One region of the Sphingomonas sp. SORGH_AS_0438 genome, then DNA from elsewhere that is predicted to be linked to it. Evidence: riboswitches for the same ligand, from Rfam matches in the RefSeq annotation. Region 1 holds a riboswitch; the other holds the start of a gene.
The links. Region 1 has a riboswitch for glycine ahead of QE452_RS09245 (L-serine ammonia-lyase). Riboswitches for the same ligand answer to the same signal wherever they lie in the genome.
Positions count from the first base shown of each region.

Region 2: linked by a shared signal. The riboswitch ahead of gcvT (glycine cleavage system aminomethyltransferase GcvT) and the one ahead of QE452_RS09245 (L-serine ammonia-lyase) in region 1 are both predicted to bind glycine.

Region 1 is NZ_JAVIZS010000001.1:1,999,552-2,007,229, reverse strand. Features, by position in the region: gene QE452_RS09250 (translocation/assembly module TamB domain-containing protein) at 1-3,758, shown strand, start outside; gene QE452_RS09245 (L-serine ammonia-lyase) at 3,789-5,186, opposite strand; glycine riboswitch at 5,300-5,385, opposite strand; gene glnA (type I glutamate--ammonia ligase) at 5,537-6,949, opposite strand; gene QE452_RS09235 (P-II family nitrogen regulator) at 7,038-7,376, opposite strand; gene QE452_RS09230 (ArsC/Spx/MgsR family protein) at 7,555-7,678, opposite strand, start outside.
Region 2 is NZ_JAVIZS010000001.1:464,843-472,520, reverse strand. Features, by position in the region: gene thrB (homoserine kinase) at 1-349, opposite strand, end outside; gene ispH (4-hydroxy-3-methylbut-2-enyl diphosphate reductase) at 359-1,366, opposite strand; gene QE452_RS02225 (hypothetical protein) at 1,474-2,109, shown strand; glycine riboswitch at 2,216-2,304, shown strand; gene gcvT (glycine cleavage system aminomethyltransferase GcvT) at 2,478-3,659, shown strand; gene gcvH (glycine cleavage system protein GcvH) at 3,656-4,027, shown strand; gene gcvPA (aminomethyl-transferring glycine dehydrogenase subunit GcvPA) at 4,116-5,474, shown strand; gene gcvPB (aminomethyl-transferring glycine dehydrogenase subunit GcvPB) at 5,471-7,048, shown strand; gene QE452_RS02200 (GAF domain-containing protein) at 7,279-7,678, opposite strand, start outside.

The DNA.
Region 1 (7,678 bases):
GGCGCGGGCCGATCCTGCCCGATTTCGACATCCATATCGGCGCGCTGGGTGTCGACCGGCTGGTGCTGGCGCGGCCGGTGCTGGGCCGCGAGCGGGTCGGGTCGCTGCGCGGGCTGGCCGATATCCGGTCCGGCCGTGCGCTGGTGCGGCTGGACGGCGTGGTGCAGGGGAGCGACCGGCTGCGCCTGCGGATCGATGCCGAGCCCGATCGCGACCGGTTCGATATCGATGTCGATGCGGCGGGGGCGACCGGCGGCGTGCTGGCGCGCGCGATCGGCGCGCGGGCCCCGGTGCGGCTGACCGTCGGCGGTGACGGCCGCTGGCAACGCTGGCGCGGACAGGCGCGGGCCTGGACCGGGAATACGAGGCTGCTCGACCTGGGGCTGGCGGCGGAGGCGGGGCGCTACACCATGTCCGGAACGGTCGCGCCGGCCTCGCTGCTGACGGGCAAGGCGCAACGCCTGACCGCGCCGCGCCTGCTGGTCAACGGCACGGCGACGCTGGAGAACAGGCGGCTCGACGGGCGGCTGGCGCTGCGCTCGGCCGCGCTGGCGCTCGATCTGGAGGGCGTGGCGGACCTCGCCGGCAATCGCTGGGGCAATCTGAAGATCGCCGGCCGGCTGCTGCGCCCGGCGGCGCTGTTCCCCAACATGACCGGACGCGGGATCACGCTGCGCGCGGTGCTTGACGGACCGTTCGACACCGCCCGCTTCGACTATCGCCTGGCCGCCGACCGGCTGGCCTTCGACCAGACCGGCTTCGAACAGGTGCGCGCGGCGGGCAGCGGCCGGCTGTCGCCCGCGCCGGTGACGGTGCCGATCCGGCTGGCGGCGGCGCGGGTGACCGGGGTCGGCACGGTGGCGGGCGGCATCCTGCGCAATCTGCGCGTCGACGGTGCGTTGCGGGTCACCCCGACCCAGATCATCGGCGATCCGCTGCACGTCCGCTCCGACAAGCTCAGCGGCCGGATCGGCCTGGTGCTCGACCTGCGCACCGGCCGCTATGAGGTGGCGGTGACCGGCGGGCTGGGGCGCTATCTGATCCCCGGCCTGGGCGTGGTCGACGTCCAGTCGCAACTGACGCTGGTGCCCGGCGCGAACGGTCATGGCGTGCGGCTGGTCGGGCGCGGGCAGGCGGTGGTACGGCGGCTGGACAACGCCTTTTTCCGCTCGCTGACCGGCGGCCTGCCGCGCCTGACCGCCGGGCTGGAGCGGGGGCCGGACGGCATCCTCCACTTCCACGACCTGCGATTGGTGTCGCCCGGCCTGACGCTGGCCGGCCAGGGCTATCGCCGCCGCGACGGCAGCTTCCATTTTGAGGGCGGCGGCCGCCAGGCCAGCTATGGCCCGGTGACGTTGGTGCTGGACGGCGACATCGCGCGCCCGACGCTCGATCTGCGGTTCCAGCGGCCGAACGCGGCGCTGGGCCTGTCGAGCGTCGTCGCGCATCTCGATCCGACGCCGCAGGGCTATGGCTTCACGGCGAATGGCGGCTCGCGGCTGGGGCCGTTCCGCGCGAGCGGCGCGATCCTGCTGCCGAGCGGAGGTGCGGCGAGCATCGTGATCGGCGCGCTCGACGTATCGGGGACGCGCGCCAGCGGGACGCTCGGCATCGTGACCGGCGGCTTCGACGGCCGCCTGACGGTCGCGGGTGGCGGTCTGGCCGGCACGATCGGTTTCGCGCCGGCCGGCAGCATCCAGCGGGTCGAGGTACATCTGACCGCGCGCGACGCGCGACTGGCGGGCGGCAGCGTGCGCCAAGGCCGCCTGGACGCGGTGGCGCTGCTCGATCCCGCCGGTACCGATGTGCAGGGCAGCGCCAGCGGCATCGGCCTGCGCTATGGCGCGGTGTCGCTGGCGCGCTTCACCGGTTCCGCCGCGCTGACCGATGGACTGGGCGAGGTGCGCGCGGGGGTCGCCGGTTCGCGCGGCCGAGCGTTCGACCTCCAGACGGTGACCCGGATCGAGCGCGACCGCTATGTGGTGCGCGCGCAGGGCACGCTCGACAAGCGGCCGATCCAGCTCACCACCCCCGCCACCTTGGTGCGCGAGGGCACGGCGCTGCGGTTGCAGCCGACCGGCCTCGCCTTTGCCGGCGGCGAGGCGACCGTGTCGGGCCGGTTGGGCGAGGACGGGATCGAGGCGCAGGCGGCGCTGACCCGTATGCCGATGTCGATCCTGGATATCGGCTTTCCGGGGCTGGGTTTGTCGGGCAGCGCCTCGGGCACGCTCCGCTATGCGGCGGCGGCGGGCGGACCGCCGACCGGCGCGGTCGACCTGACCCTGCGCGGCGTGTCGCGGTCGGGGCTGGTCCTGACCTCCGCACCGATCGATATCGGGGTGGCGGGCGTGCTGCGCGCCGATCGCGCCGGCCTGCGCGCGGTGGTGGCATCCGGCGGCCGCACGATCGGGCGGGCGCAGGCGCAGCTCGCGCCGCTCGGCTCGGGCGATCTCGCCAGCCGGATCGGCAATGCGGCGCTGTTCGCGCAGCTCCGTTATGCCGGCCCGGCCGATACGCTGTGGCGGCTGACCGGCGTGGAGTTGTTCGACCTGTCCGGCCCCGTCGCGATCGGCGCGGACGTGACCGGGCGGCTGGCCGCGCCGGTGATCCGGGGCGTGGTGCGGGCGAATGGCGCGCGGATCGAGAGCGCGACCACCGGCACGCTGCTGACCAATGTCCAGGCGACCGGCCGGTTCGGCGGATCGCGGCTGGTCATCGATCGCTTCGCCGCCGCCGCCGGAAAGGACGGGCGCGTGACGGGCAGCGGCCTGTTCGACTTCGCCGCGCCCAAGGGGCTGGGGCTCGACCTGCGGCTCAATGCCGACAATGCGGTGATGATCGCCCGCGACGATATCGGCGCGACCGTCACCGGACCCCTGCGCTTCCAGTCGGACGGGGCGGGCGGCACCATCTCGGGCGATGTGGTGCTCAACCGCAGCCGCTATCGTCTGGGCCAGGCGAGCGCCGCCACCGCCGCGCCGCAGCTCAACGTCCGCGAGATCAACCTGCCGGGCGGCGACGTGGCCGACGACGCGCCGCCCGCGCCCTGGACGCTGGCGCTGAACGCCCGCGCCCGGAACGGCGTCATGGTCAGCGGCTTGGGCCTGACCAGCGAATGGTCCGCTGACCTGAAGATCGGGGGGCAGCCGACCAATCCCTCGATCACCGGCCGCGCCAACCTGATCCGCGGCGATGTGGAGTTTGCCGGGCGCGATTTCGAACTGGCGCGCGGCGTGATCCGCTTCGACGGGCAGACCCCCGCCAATCCCGCGCTCGACATCGCCGCCAATGCCGACAGCACCGGGCTGAACGCGACGATCCGCGTCACCGGCACCGCGCTGAAGCCGGAGATCGGCTTCACCAGCGTGCCCGCCCTGCCGGAGGATGAATTGCTGTCGCGGCTGCTGTTCGGCACATCGATCACCAACCTGTCCGCGCCGGAAGCCCTGCAACTGGCGGCGGCGGTGGCGGCGTTGCAGGACGGCGGCAATGGCCTGAACCCGATCAACGCGATACGTCGCGCGGCAGGGCTGGACCGCCTCCGCATCCTGCCCGCCGATCCGCAGACCGGGCAGGGCACGTCGGTGGCGGCGGGCAAATTCGTGACGCGGCGGCTCTATGCCGAGATCATCACCGACGGGCAGGGCTATTCCGCGACCCAGGTGGAGTTCCAGGTGACTCGCTGGCTGTCAATCCTGTCGTCCATCTCGACGCTGGGGCGGCAGAGCGTCAACGTGCGGGTGTCGCGGGATTATTGAGGGCCGGTCGGTCGGCCCGGCGTCACGCGCTCAGCATTCCACCACATTGACCGCCAGCCCGCCCAGGCTGGTTTCCTTATATTTCGAGCGCATGTCCTCGCCGGTCTGACGCATCGTCTCGATCACCGCGTCCAGGCTGACGATGTGGCTGCCGTCGCCGCGCAGCGCCAGATAGGCGGCGTTGATCGCCTTCACCGCGCCCATCGTGTTGCGCTCGATGCAGGGGATCTGCACCAGCCCGCCGATCGGGTCGCAGGTGAGGCCCAGATTATGCTCCATGCCGATCTCGGCGGCATTCTCGATCTGGCGGTTGCTGCCGCCGAGCACCGCCGCCAGCGCGCCCGCCGCCATCGAACAGGCGACGCCCACCTCGCCCTGGCAGCCCATCTCCGCCGCCGAGATGGAGGCGCGCTTCTTGTACAGCATCCCGATCGCGGCGGCGGTGAGCAGGAAGGTGCGCGCACCCACCGCATCCGCGCCCGCGATCAACGTCTCGTAGAAGCGCAGCACGGCGGGCAGCACACCGGCCGCGCCATTGGTCGGGGCGGTGACGACGCGGCCGCCCGCCGCATTCTCCTCATTGACCGCCAGCGCCCAGAGGCTGACCCATTCGAACACCTCGGCTGGATTGCCGCCCGGCCGCTCGCCGGTCAGGCTGGCGGAGAGCGACCGGGCGCGGCGGCGCACCTTCAGGCCGCCGGGCAGCACGCCGTCCTGCGCGATGCCGCGATCGATGCAGGCGCTCATCGCTTGGCGCACCGCGTCGAGAAAGGCGTCGGTCTCGGCGGGGGAACGCCAGGCCTCTTCATTGGCGCGGACGATGTCGGCGACGGTGAGGCCGGTCGCGTCGCCGATCGCGAGCAGGTCCGCGCCGGAGGAGAAGGGGTGGCGCACCGCGATGTTGACCGCCGCCACGCCCGCGCCCTTCCGCAGGATCGCGCCGCCGCCGATCGAGAAATAGGTCTCGGTATAGGCCGTATCGTCGGCCAGCGTGGCGGTGAAGGTCAGGCCGTTCGGATGTTCCGGCAGGAACTCGCGCGGATGGAAGACGATGTCGCCCGCCGCGAAGGCGATCGGCATCCGGCCGCCGAGCATCATCCGCGTCTCCTGCTCGATCCGGTCGAGGATCGTTGGGGCATCGTCGGGATCGATTCGCTCCGGTTCCCAGCCCGCCAACCCCAGGATCGTGGCGGTGTCGGTCGCATGGCCGCGTCCGGTCAGCGCCAGCGAACCGTACAGGTCGCAGGTGACGCGTACCGGCGGCGAATCCTGCCCCAGCGCACGCTGCGCGAAGTCGAAGCCGGCACGCATCGGGCCGACCGTATGCGAGCTGGACGGGCCGATGCCGATGGTGAACAGTTCGGCGACGCTGATCGGCCGATGGATGTCGCGGTCGAGCGGGGCGGCAGTGGTGACGTCGGCGTGCATGGCATCCTCTCGCCGGTGGTTCCGGCCTTCCATGCCCCTTCTGTCCCTTGCGCCTGAGATCGCTATCCCGTCGGCGGACACGGGGAACGCCCCATGCCTCTCTCCAGATGTCCGTCGCCCATGTGGTCCTTTTGCCTGAGAGTTTCCGGGGCGGTTGCTCCTTCGGCGCCGGTTGCCCGGTCTCTCCCACATCGACGCACCGGGCTATCGGCCGGGCCGGGGGGCGGGGTCAAGCGGCATCATGCGGGCGCTGGCCCGGACATGACGAACCCGGCCGACGCGCGGGGGCGTCGACCGGGTTCGTGCGATCCTGATGCGGCGGCCGGATCGCCCGGCCGCCGGCGCGGGGATCAGCCGCTATAGTACATGTCGTATTCGACCGGGCTGGGCGTCATTTCCCAACGCGCGACTTCGGCGCGCTTGATCTCGACGAACGCCTCGATCTGGTCCTTGGAGAACACGTCGCCCTTCAGGAGGAAGTCGTGATCGGCTTCCAGGCAGTCGAGCGCCTCGCGCAGCGAGCCGGCGACGGTCGGCACCTGCGCCAGTTCGGCCGGCGGCAGGTCGTACAGGTTCTTGTCCATCGCCTCGCCGGGATGGATCTTGTTCTGGATGCCGTCCATGCCCGCCATCATCAGCGCCGCATAGGCGAGATAGGGGTTGGCGAGCGCATCGGGGAAACGGACCTCGACGCGCTTGGACTTCGGACCCGTGCCGTACGGGATGCGGCACGAGGCCGAACGGTTGCGCGCCGAATAAGCGAGCAGCACCGGCGCCTCATAGCCCGGGACCAGACGCTTGTAGGAGTTGGTCGACGGGTTGGTGAAGGCGTTGACCGCCTTGGCATGCTTGATGATGCCGCCGATGAAATAGAGGCACATGTCCGATAGGCCGGCATAGCCATTGCCCGCGAACAGCGGCTCCTTGCCGTTCCAGATCGAGAAGTGGGTGTGCATGCCCGAGCCGTTATCTTCCTTGATCGGCTTGGGCATGAAGGTCGCGGTCTTGCCATAGGCATGGGCGACCTGATGCACGACATACTTGTAGATCTGCATCCGGTCGGCGGTCTGGGTCAGCGTGCCGAAGGTCAGGCCCAGCTCGTGCTGCGCGGCGGCGACCTCATGATGGTGCTTGTCGCAGGGCAGGCCCATTTCGAGCATGGTGGTGACCATCTCGCCGCGGATGTCGACCGCCGAGTCGACCGGCGCGACGGGGAAGTAACCGCCCTTGGCGCGCGGACGGTGGGCGAGGTTGCCGCCCTCATATTCGCGGCCGGTGTTGGTCGGCAGCTCGACATCGTCGATCTTGAAGTAGGACGCGGCATAGTTCGTGTCGAACTGCACGTTGTCGAACATGAAGAACTCGGCCTCGGGGCCGACATAGACGGTGTCGCCGATGCCCGTGGTCTTCAGATAGGCCTCGGCGCGCTTGGCGGTCGAGCGCGGATCGCGGGCATAGAGCTCGCCGGTCGAGGGCTCGACCACGTCGCAGAACACGATCAGCATCGGCGTCGCCGAGAAGGGATCGGTATAGACCGCGTCCAGATCGGGCTTGAGCACCATGTCGGACTCGTTGATCGCCTTCCAGCCCTCGATCGACGAACCGTCGAACATCAGGCCGTCGGTCCACTCATCCTCGCCCATGATGCTGGCGACCATGGTCAGGTGCTGCCACTTGCCCTTGGGATCGGTGAAGCGCAGGTCGACCCACTCGATCTCCTCCGTCTTGATCTTCTTCAGGATGTCATTGGCCGTCGTCGCCATGGTTCTTCCCTTCTAGGCCCCAGCGAAGTGCTTGGGCCGTGTTTGAAAACGATACTGCCCCGGCCGCGACCGGGACGGAGGATGAGGTTCAGATCGCCGCTTCGTCGCGCTCGCCGGTGCGGATGCGTAGCGCCGCCTCCACGGGAATGACGAAGATCTTGCCGTCGCCGATCCGGCCGGTCTGCGCGGCGGTGGCGATCGCCTCCACCACGCGTTCGGCCAGGGCGTCCTCGACCACGATCTCCAGCTTCACCTTAGGCAGGAAATCCACGACATATTCGGCCCCGCGATAGAGCTCCGTATGCCCCTTCTGCCGGCCGAAGCCCTTGGCCTCGGTGACGGTGATACCCGACACGCCGATCTCATGGAGCGCTTCCTTGACCTCATCCAGCTTGAACGGCTTGATGATGGCTTCGATTTTTTTCACAGAAACGCGTCCTCGATCGTCATGGAAGCTTCGTTCGTTCGAGCGTTCGAACCCTCGCCCGTGCGGGCGCATTGCACGGGTCGTGCCAACTGCGCCCACAGGGCGGATGGAGCATGGCCGGGCCGATTGCTGCCCGATAAAGCGGCAGGCGGCGTGGCGCTGCCTTGTTTGGCGGCAGTCACAGCACCTCCGACACGCGTTCGGGCGGGCGGGCCAGCACGACGCCCCGCTCGGTCTCGACCAGCGGACGTTCGATCAGGATCGGGTCGGCGGCCATCGCCGCCAGGATCGTCGCATCGTCC
Region 2 (7,678 bases), 1.5 Mb from region 1:
GCCCCTCGGTGGGCTGGCTGAGCGAGACGCCGGGCAGGAACTCGATCAGGCAGGCCGGCCGCCCCTCCAGCATCTGGATCGCCACCCCCGCCCGGTCGGGCAGCGCGCGCGGCACCGGATGGCCGCGATCGGCGAGATGGTCGAGCATCGCCAGGAAGAAGGGCAGGTCGCCGGCCGACACGCGCTTCTCGTAGAGGGTCAGGATGAAGCGCCCCTCTGTCGTGTCGACCAGATAGTTGCTGTTCTCCACCCCCTCGGCGATGCCCTTGGCGGACACGAGCGCGCCATGGTCATAGCGGCGGAGGAACGCGCCGAGCGACTCGGCGGAGACATGGGTATAGACGGCCATGGCAGGAACTCAGGCGTCGGGGTCGAGGCCGCGAGGCAGCTTGAACGCGATGGTCTCCCGGTTGGTCTCGACCTCCCGCTCGGTCACGGCGTAGCGCAGCGACAGCCGGTCGACCAGTTCGCGGACCAGCAACTCGGGCGCGGAGGCCCCGGCGGTGATCCCTAGCGTGCCGACGCCGTGCAGGAAGGTCCAGTCGAGTTCGTTGGCACGCTGGATCAGCAGCGCCGGCGTCCCCTCGCGCTCCGCCACCTCGACCAGCCGGACCGAGTTGGACGAATTGGGCGCGCCGATCACCAGCATCGCGTCGCAGGCGGAGGCGATCGCCTTTACCGCCGCCTGGCGATTGGAGGTGGCGTAGCATATATCCTCGCCGCGCGGCGCGGCGATCAGCGGGAACCGGTCCTGCAGGGTCGCGACCACTGCCGCCGTATCGTCGACCGACAGCGTCGTCTGGGTCAGGAAGGCGAGATTGGTCGGGTCGAGGGGCGTGAACGCCTCGGCATCCGCGACCGTCTCGATCAGGCTCATCGTACCCGCCGGCACCTGGCCGAAGGTGCCGATCACCTCCGGATGGCCGGCATGACCGATGAAGATGATGTGGCGGCCATCCTTCACCAGCCGCTCGGCCTGGCGATGCACCTTGGAGACGAGCGGGCAGGTCGCGTCGAGATAGTCGAGGCCGCGATCCTGCGCCTCGGCCGGCACCGACTTGGGCACGCCGTGGGCGGAGAAGACGACGGGCGCGTCGTCCGGCACCTCGTCCAGTTCCTCGACGAACACCGCGCCCATCGCGCGCAGCCGATCGACCACGAATTTATTGTGGACGATCTCGTGCCGGACATAGACGGGCGCGCCGTGCTTCTCGATCGCCAGCTCGACGATGCGGATCGCGCGGTCGACGCCGGCGCAGAAACCGCGCGGCGCGGCGATCAGCAATTCGAGCGCGGGCTTGTCGCTCGCGGCCGCCACGGGCGGGGGCGCGGGAGCGGCGACGGGTTCCGAAAGAGGGGCCTGCATGGCTCGCGCTCTACGCGATTGCTTGCGCGGGTCCAAGCCGCTTCCTATTGGGCGGAATTGCCGGCCGCCATTTGCGCGGCCCCGACCCCTGAGGTGCCGCGTTGTCCGTGAAGATCCTGCTCCCCACCCTCGCCGCGGCGACGTTGCTCGCCGGCTGTAAGACCACGGGCGAAATCGACGCCACCGGCGGCATCACCGCCGTGCGCACCGCCTGTCCGGTGGTCGGCGTGCCCGCCGCGACCGGCGACATCACGCTGTTCGACCCGCCGACCAGCCAGGACGAGAATGCGATCGACCTGGTCGCGGTGATGACCCATGTGCGCGGCAGCTGCAACGACCAGGGCAACGACGTCGTCACCACCGTCACCTTCGACGTGCAGGCGCGCCGCATCCGCACCGATTCGGCGCGGACCGTCACCCTGCCCTATTTCGTCGCCATCGTGCGCGGCGGCAACATGGTGGTCGCCAAGCGGATCGGCAGCGTCACCGTGCAGTTCGCCGCCGGCCAGGCGCGCGCGGAGGTCAGCGGCTCCGCCACCACCAGCATCGCCCGCAGCGCCGCCACCCTGCCGCAAGAGGTGCGCGACCAGCTGACCCGCCGCCGCAAGGCCGGCGACGAGGATGCCGCCACCGATCCGCTGTCCAAGCCCGAGGTCCGCAAGGCGGTGCTGTCCGCCAGCTTCGAGGCGCTGGTCGGCTTCCAGATGACCGACGCGCAGCTCCGCTACAACGCGTCGCGCTGAGCCGCTTCCGGGCCGTGCACGCACGGCCCGTATAATTGTTCCCGCCGGACCGCCGCATCTCCCGTTGACAGGGGCGATGCGGCTGGCCAGAGCGACACCAACGTCGATGCCCCGTGCGGGAGAGCGCCCCTTTCAGGGCCGCCGAAGGAGCAACCGCCCCGGAATCTCTCAGGCACCAAGGACCGCATGGGGTCGCACGACACTCTGGAAAGCGTTGTCCTTTCAGGGCGACCACCGAAGGGGTAAGCCGACAACGGACGCTCGATCGATGCGCCGGCGGTGAAAGCTCTCAGGTCCCGTGACAGAGGGGGTTCGAATTTCGTGCGGCCATGCGTGCCGCCGACTCGCCCTTTTTGGAGTACGGCCGAATGTCCGATGCGGAAACGCTGCTGAACGTCGAAGACGCCCCCGAGGATCAGGAAGAGCCGCAGCTACTGCCGCTCGACGCCTGGCACCGCGCCCATGGCGGGCGGATGGTGCCCTTCGCCGGCTATATCATGCCCGTCCAATATGAGGGCATCATGGCCGAGCATCTTTGGGTGCGCGAATCGGCCGGCCTGTTCGACGTCAGCCATATGGGCCAGCTGGTCCTGACCGGCGAAGGCGTCGACCGCGCGCTGGAGGCGGTGCTGCCCGGCGACATCCAGGGCCTGGGCGTGAACCGGATGCGCTATTCGCTGCTGCTCAACGACGAGGGCGGCGTGCTCGACGATCTGATGATCACGCGGCGTGCCAGCACCGACGAGGACGGCCAACCCGGCACCGAACTCTACATGGTCGTCAACGGCGCGACCAAGTATGACGATATCGGCTATCTGCTCGAAACGCTGTCCGACGACGTCACCATCAACCTGCAGGACGAACAGGCGCTGCTCGCGGTGCAGGGGCCCAAGGCGGTCGCCACCGTCGCGCGGCTGGTGCCGGGCGTCGATTCGCTGGTGTTCATGACCGCGGGCGCGTTCGACTGGAACGGCACGCCGCTCTGGATCAGCCGGTCGGGCTATACCGGCGAGGACGGGCTGGAAATCTCGGTCCCGGCCGAGGCGGTCGCCGCCTTCGCCGATGCGCTGCTCGATCAGCCAGAAATCCGGCCGATCGGTCTCGGCGCGCGCGACTCGCTGCGGCTGGAGGCGGGTCTGCCGCTATACGGCCACGACCTCGACCCGGAGACGACGCCGGTCATGGCCGATCTCGGCTTCGCGCTCGCCAGGAAGCGTCGCGAGGCGGCCGATTTCGCCGGGGCCGCGCGCATCCTGGCGGAGCGCGAGAGCGGCCCGGCGGTACAGCGCGTCGGCCTGCTCGTCACCGGCCGCCAGCCGGTGCGCGAGGGCGCGTCGGTGGTCGATGCCGATGGCGCGGTGATCGGCCGCGTCACCAGCGGCGGCTTCGCCCCCACGCTCGGCGGCGCGATCGCCATGGCCTATGTCCCGACTGATCTCGCCGCGCCCGGCACCGGCGTCCGCCTGGTCCAGCGCGGCAAGGTCCATGAGGCGGTGGTCGCCGCCATGCCCTTCGTCCCCCATCGCTATGTTCGTCAGGGAGCAAAATAATGCGTTACTTCACCGAAGATCATGAGTGGATCGACGTCGACGGCGCGATCGGCACCGTCGGCATCACCGACTATGCCCAGGGCCAGCTCGGCGACATCGTGTTCGTCGACGTGCCCGCCGAGGGCCGCCAGCTCAGCAAGGGCGACGAGGCGGCGGTGGTCGAGTCGGTCAAGGCCGCCTCCGACGTCTACACGCCCGTCTCCGGCACCGTGCTGGAGGGCAATGCCGCGCTTGCCGACCAGCCCGACCTGGTCAATTCGGACGCCGATGGCGAAGGCTGGTTCTTCCGCATCACGCTGTCCGACGAGAGCGAGCTGGAAGAGCTGATGGACGAGGCCGCCTACGAAGCGTTCGTCGCCAAGCTCTGATCCCGTTTCCGGTCCGGGCGGACAGCATCGCCCGGACCCGCCCCACCCCCTTCCCCCTCCCGGTCCGGGAGGGGGGGAGTTGCACCGAATGCGCTACCTGCCGCTTACCCCCACCGACCGCGAGGCGATGCTCGCCGTCATCGGCGCGAATGCTATCGACGACCTGTTCGTCGACGTTCCCGCCGAGGCGCGCCTGTCCGGCCCGATCGCCGACCTGCCCGGCCATGCCTCCGAACTGGCGGTGGAGCGGCACATGACCGCGCTCGCGCGCCGCAACACGGTGGCGGGCGAAGTCCCCTTCTTCCTGGGCGCGGGCGCCTATCGCCACCATGTCCCCGCCAGCGTCGATCACCTGATCCAGCGTGGCGAGTTCCTGACCGCCTACACGCCCTATCAGCCGGAAATTGCGCAGGGCACGCTGCAGATGCTGTTCGAGTTCCAGACGCAGGTCGCGCGCCTGCTGGGGACCGACGTCGCCAATGCCTCCATGTATGACGGCTCGACCGCCTGCTGGGAGGCGATCGGCATGGCGCGGCGCATCACCCGGCGCGGCAAGGCGATACTGTCGGGCGGGCTGCACCCGCATTACGTCTCGGTCGCCAGGACGATGGCCAAATACACCGGCGACCAGCTCGACACCGCGCTGCCGGTGCTGTCGGCCGAGGGCGATCTCGACGCGCTGATCGCGAAGATCGACGACGACACCTCCTGCGTCGTCGTCCAATATCCCGACATCCTCGGTCGCATCGCCGACCTGACGCCGCTGGCCCAGGCCTGCCATGCGAAGAAGGCGCTGCTGATCGCCGTCGTCACCGAGCCGGTGGCGCTGGGCGCGATCCGCAGCCCCGGCGAGATGGACGCCGACATCGTCGTCGGCGAGGGCCAGTCGCTGGGCGTCGGCCTGCAATTCGGCGGCCCCTATGTCGGGCTGTTCGGCTGCAAGGACAAATATGTCCGCCAGATGCCGGGCCGGTTGTGCGGCGAGACGGTGGATGCCGATGGCCGTCGCGGCTTCGTGCTGACGCTGTCGACGCGGGAGCAGCATATCCGCCGCGAAAAGGCGACGTCGAACATCTGCACCAATTCGGGACTGTGCGCGCTCGCCTTCTCGATCCACATGACGCTGCTCGGCGAAGCGGGCCTGCGCCGGCTCGCGGCGATCAACCATGCGGGCGCGGTCGCCGCGGCCGACCGGCTGGCGCAGGTGCCGGGCGTCGAGCTGGTCACCGACCGATTCTTCAACGAATTCACGCTGAAGCTGTCGAAGGAGGCCCGCCCCGTCGTCCGCACCCTGGCCGATCGCGGCATCCTGGCGGGCGTGTCGCTCGGCCGCCTCTATCCGGGCGAGGGTGACCTGGCGAACGGCCTGGTCGTCGCCGTCACCGAAACTACCACGGCGGAGGATGTAGAAACCCTGGCCGCCGCGCTCCAGGAGGTACTGGCATGAGCATCAACCAGAGCGGCTGGCGCCCGACCGCGCCCCAGGCCGGCGGCACCGACGCCCCGACCTTCACCGGCAACAAGGCGCTGATGCTGGAGGAAGCGCTGATCTTCGAGATCGGCGATACCGAGACGACCGGCGTCGACTTCACCGGCGGCGCCGCCGCGTCCGCGACCGACCGGCTGGGCGGCCTCGCCCGTTCCGCGCCGATCGGCCTGCCCGGCCTCGCCGAGCCGGAGGCGGTGCGCCACTATACGCGCCTCAGCCGCCAGAATTACGCGATCGACCTGGGGCTTTTCCCGCTCGGCTCGTGCACGATGAAGCATAATCCGCGCCTCAACGAGAAGATGGCGCGGCTGCCCGGCTTCAGCGACGTCCACCCGCTCGCGCCCGTCGACACGGTGCAGGGCGCGCTGGAGGTGATCCACCAGCTCGCGCACTGGCTGGTGACGCTGACCGGCATGACCTCGGTGGCGATGAGCCCCAAGGCGGGCGCGCATGGCGAGCTATGCGGCATCCTGGCGATCAAGGCGGCGCTGGCGAAGCGCGGCGAGGGCCATCGCACGGTGATCCTGGTGCCCGAATCGGCGCATGGCACCAACCCCGCCACCGCCGCCTTTGCCGGCTTCTCGGTGGAGGATATTCCCGCCACCGTCGACGGCCGGGTCGACACCGCCGCGCTCATCGCCCGGCTGGGGCCGGACGTGGCGGGCGTGATGATCACCAACCCCAATACCTGCGGCCTGTTCGAGCGCGACCTGAAGACCATCTCCGACGCGGTCCATGCGGCCGGCGGCTATGTCTATTGCGACGGCGCGAACTTCAACGCGATCGTCGGCCGGGTGCGGCCGGGCGATCTCGGCGTCGATGCGATGCACATCAACCTGCACAAGACCTTCTCGACCCCGCATGGCGGCGGCGGACCTGGTTCGGGGCCGGTGGTGTTCTCCGAGGCGCTGACCCCCTTCGCGCCCCTGCCCTTCGTCGAGAAGACCGAGGCCGGCTTCCACCTGGTCGAGGAGGAGAATGCCGAGGATCATCATGCCGACAGCTTCGGCCGGATGGTCGCCTTCCACGGCCAGATGGGCATGTTCACCCGCGCGCTGACCTATATCCTCAGCCACGGGGCGGACGGCCTGCGCCAGGTCGCCGAGGATGCGGTGCTCAACGCCAATTACGTGCTGCGCTCGCTGGAGGACACGCTGGACGCGCCCTTCGCCACGAGCGGGCCGTGCATGCATGAGGCGATCTTCTCCGACGCTGGCCTGGCCGAGGGCTTCTCGACGATCGACATCGCCAAGGCGCTGATCGACGAGGGTTTCCATCCGATGACCATGTATTTCCCGCTGGTCGTCCATGGCGCGATGCTGGTCGAGCCGACCGAGACCGAGTCGAAGGCGGCACTGGACCAGTTCATCGGCGCGCTGCGCTCGGTGGCGGAGCGGGCCAAGGCGGGTGACCAGGCGCTGAAGACCGCGCCGCATTTCGCCCCCCGCGCCCGGCTCGACGAGACGCGCGCCGCGCGCAAGCCGATCCTGGTGTGGAAGGAACCCGTACCGGTCGCCGCAGCAGCGGAGTAAGAGCTGACGGAGGGGTGTCGCCGGCCCGAGCGATCGGCGACACCCCTCCGCCACCACTTCGCGTCGCCCCCTTGAGCAGGGTGATATCGGGTTGACCCCAGCCGTCATTGCGAGCGCAGCGAAGCAATCCACAGCCGCACGCGTGACGCTCTGGATTGCTTCGCTGCGCTCGCAATGACGATCCCACGTCCAGATCACGTCGTCGGGCCTTAAGGGAAGGATGTACAGCGCTAAGCCGCCAGCCGCACCAGCCGGCGCTCCAGCAGATCCATCGCCTCCGCCGCGAAGCTGGCGAGTTGCAATTGCCCCTGCCCCGACAGCGGCGGATGGGGTTGGTGATCGAAGACGCAGACAGTGCCGATCGCGGCCCCCTCCGCCGTCCGCAGCGGCGCCGCCGCATAGAAGCGGATGCCCGGCATCGCGGTGACCAGCGCATGATCGGCGAATCGCGCATCCGCCCGCGCATCGGGCAGCACGGTCACGCCGTCGTTCAAGATACTGTGCGTGCACAGCGACACCGCCCGCGGAATCTGGGCTTCCAGGACCCCGACCCGCGCCTTGTGCCACTGGCGATTCGCATCGATGAAGGACAGCATCGCACAGGGCATGTCGAAGGTCGTGGCGACCCGC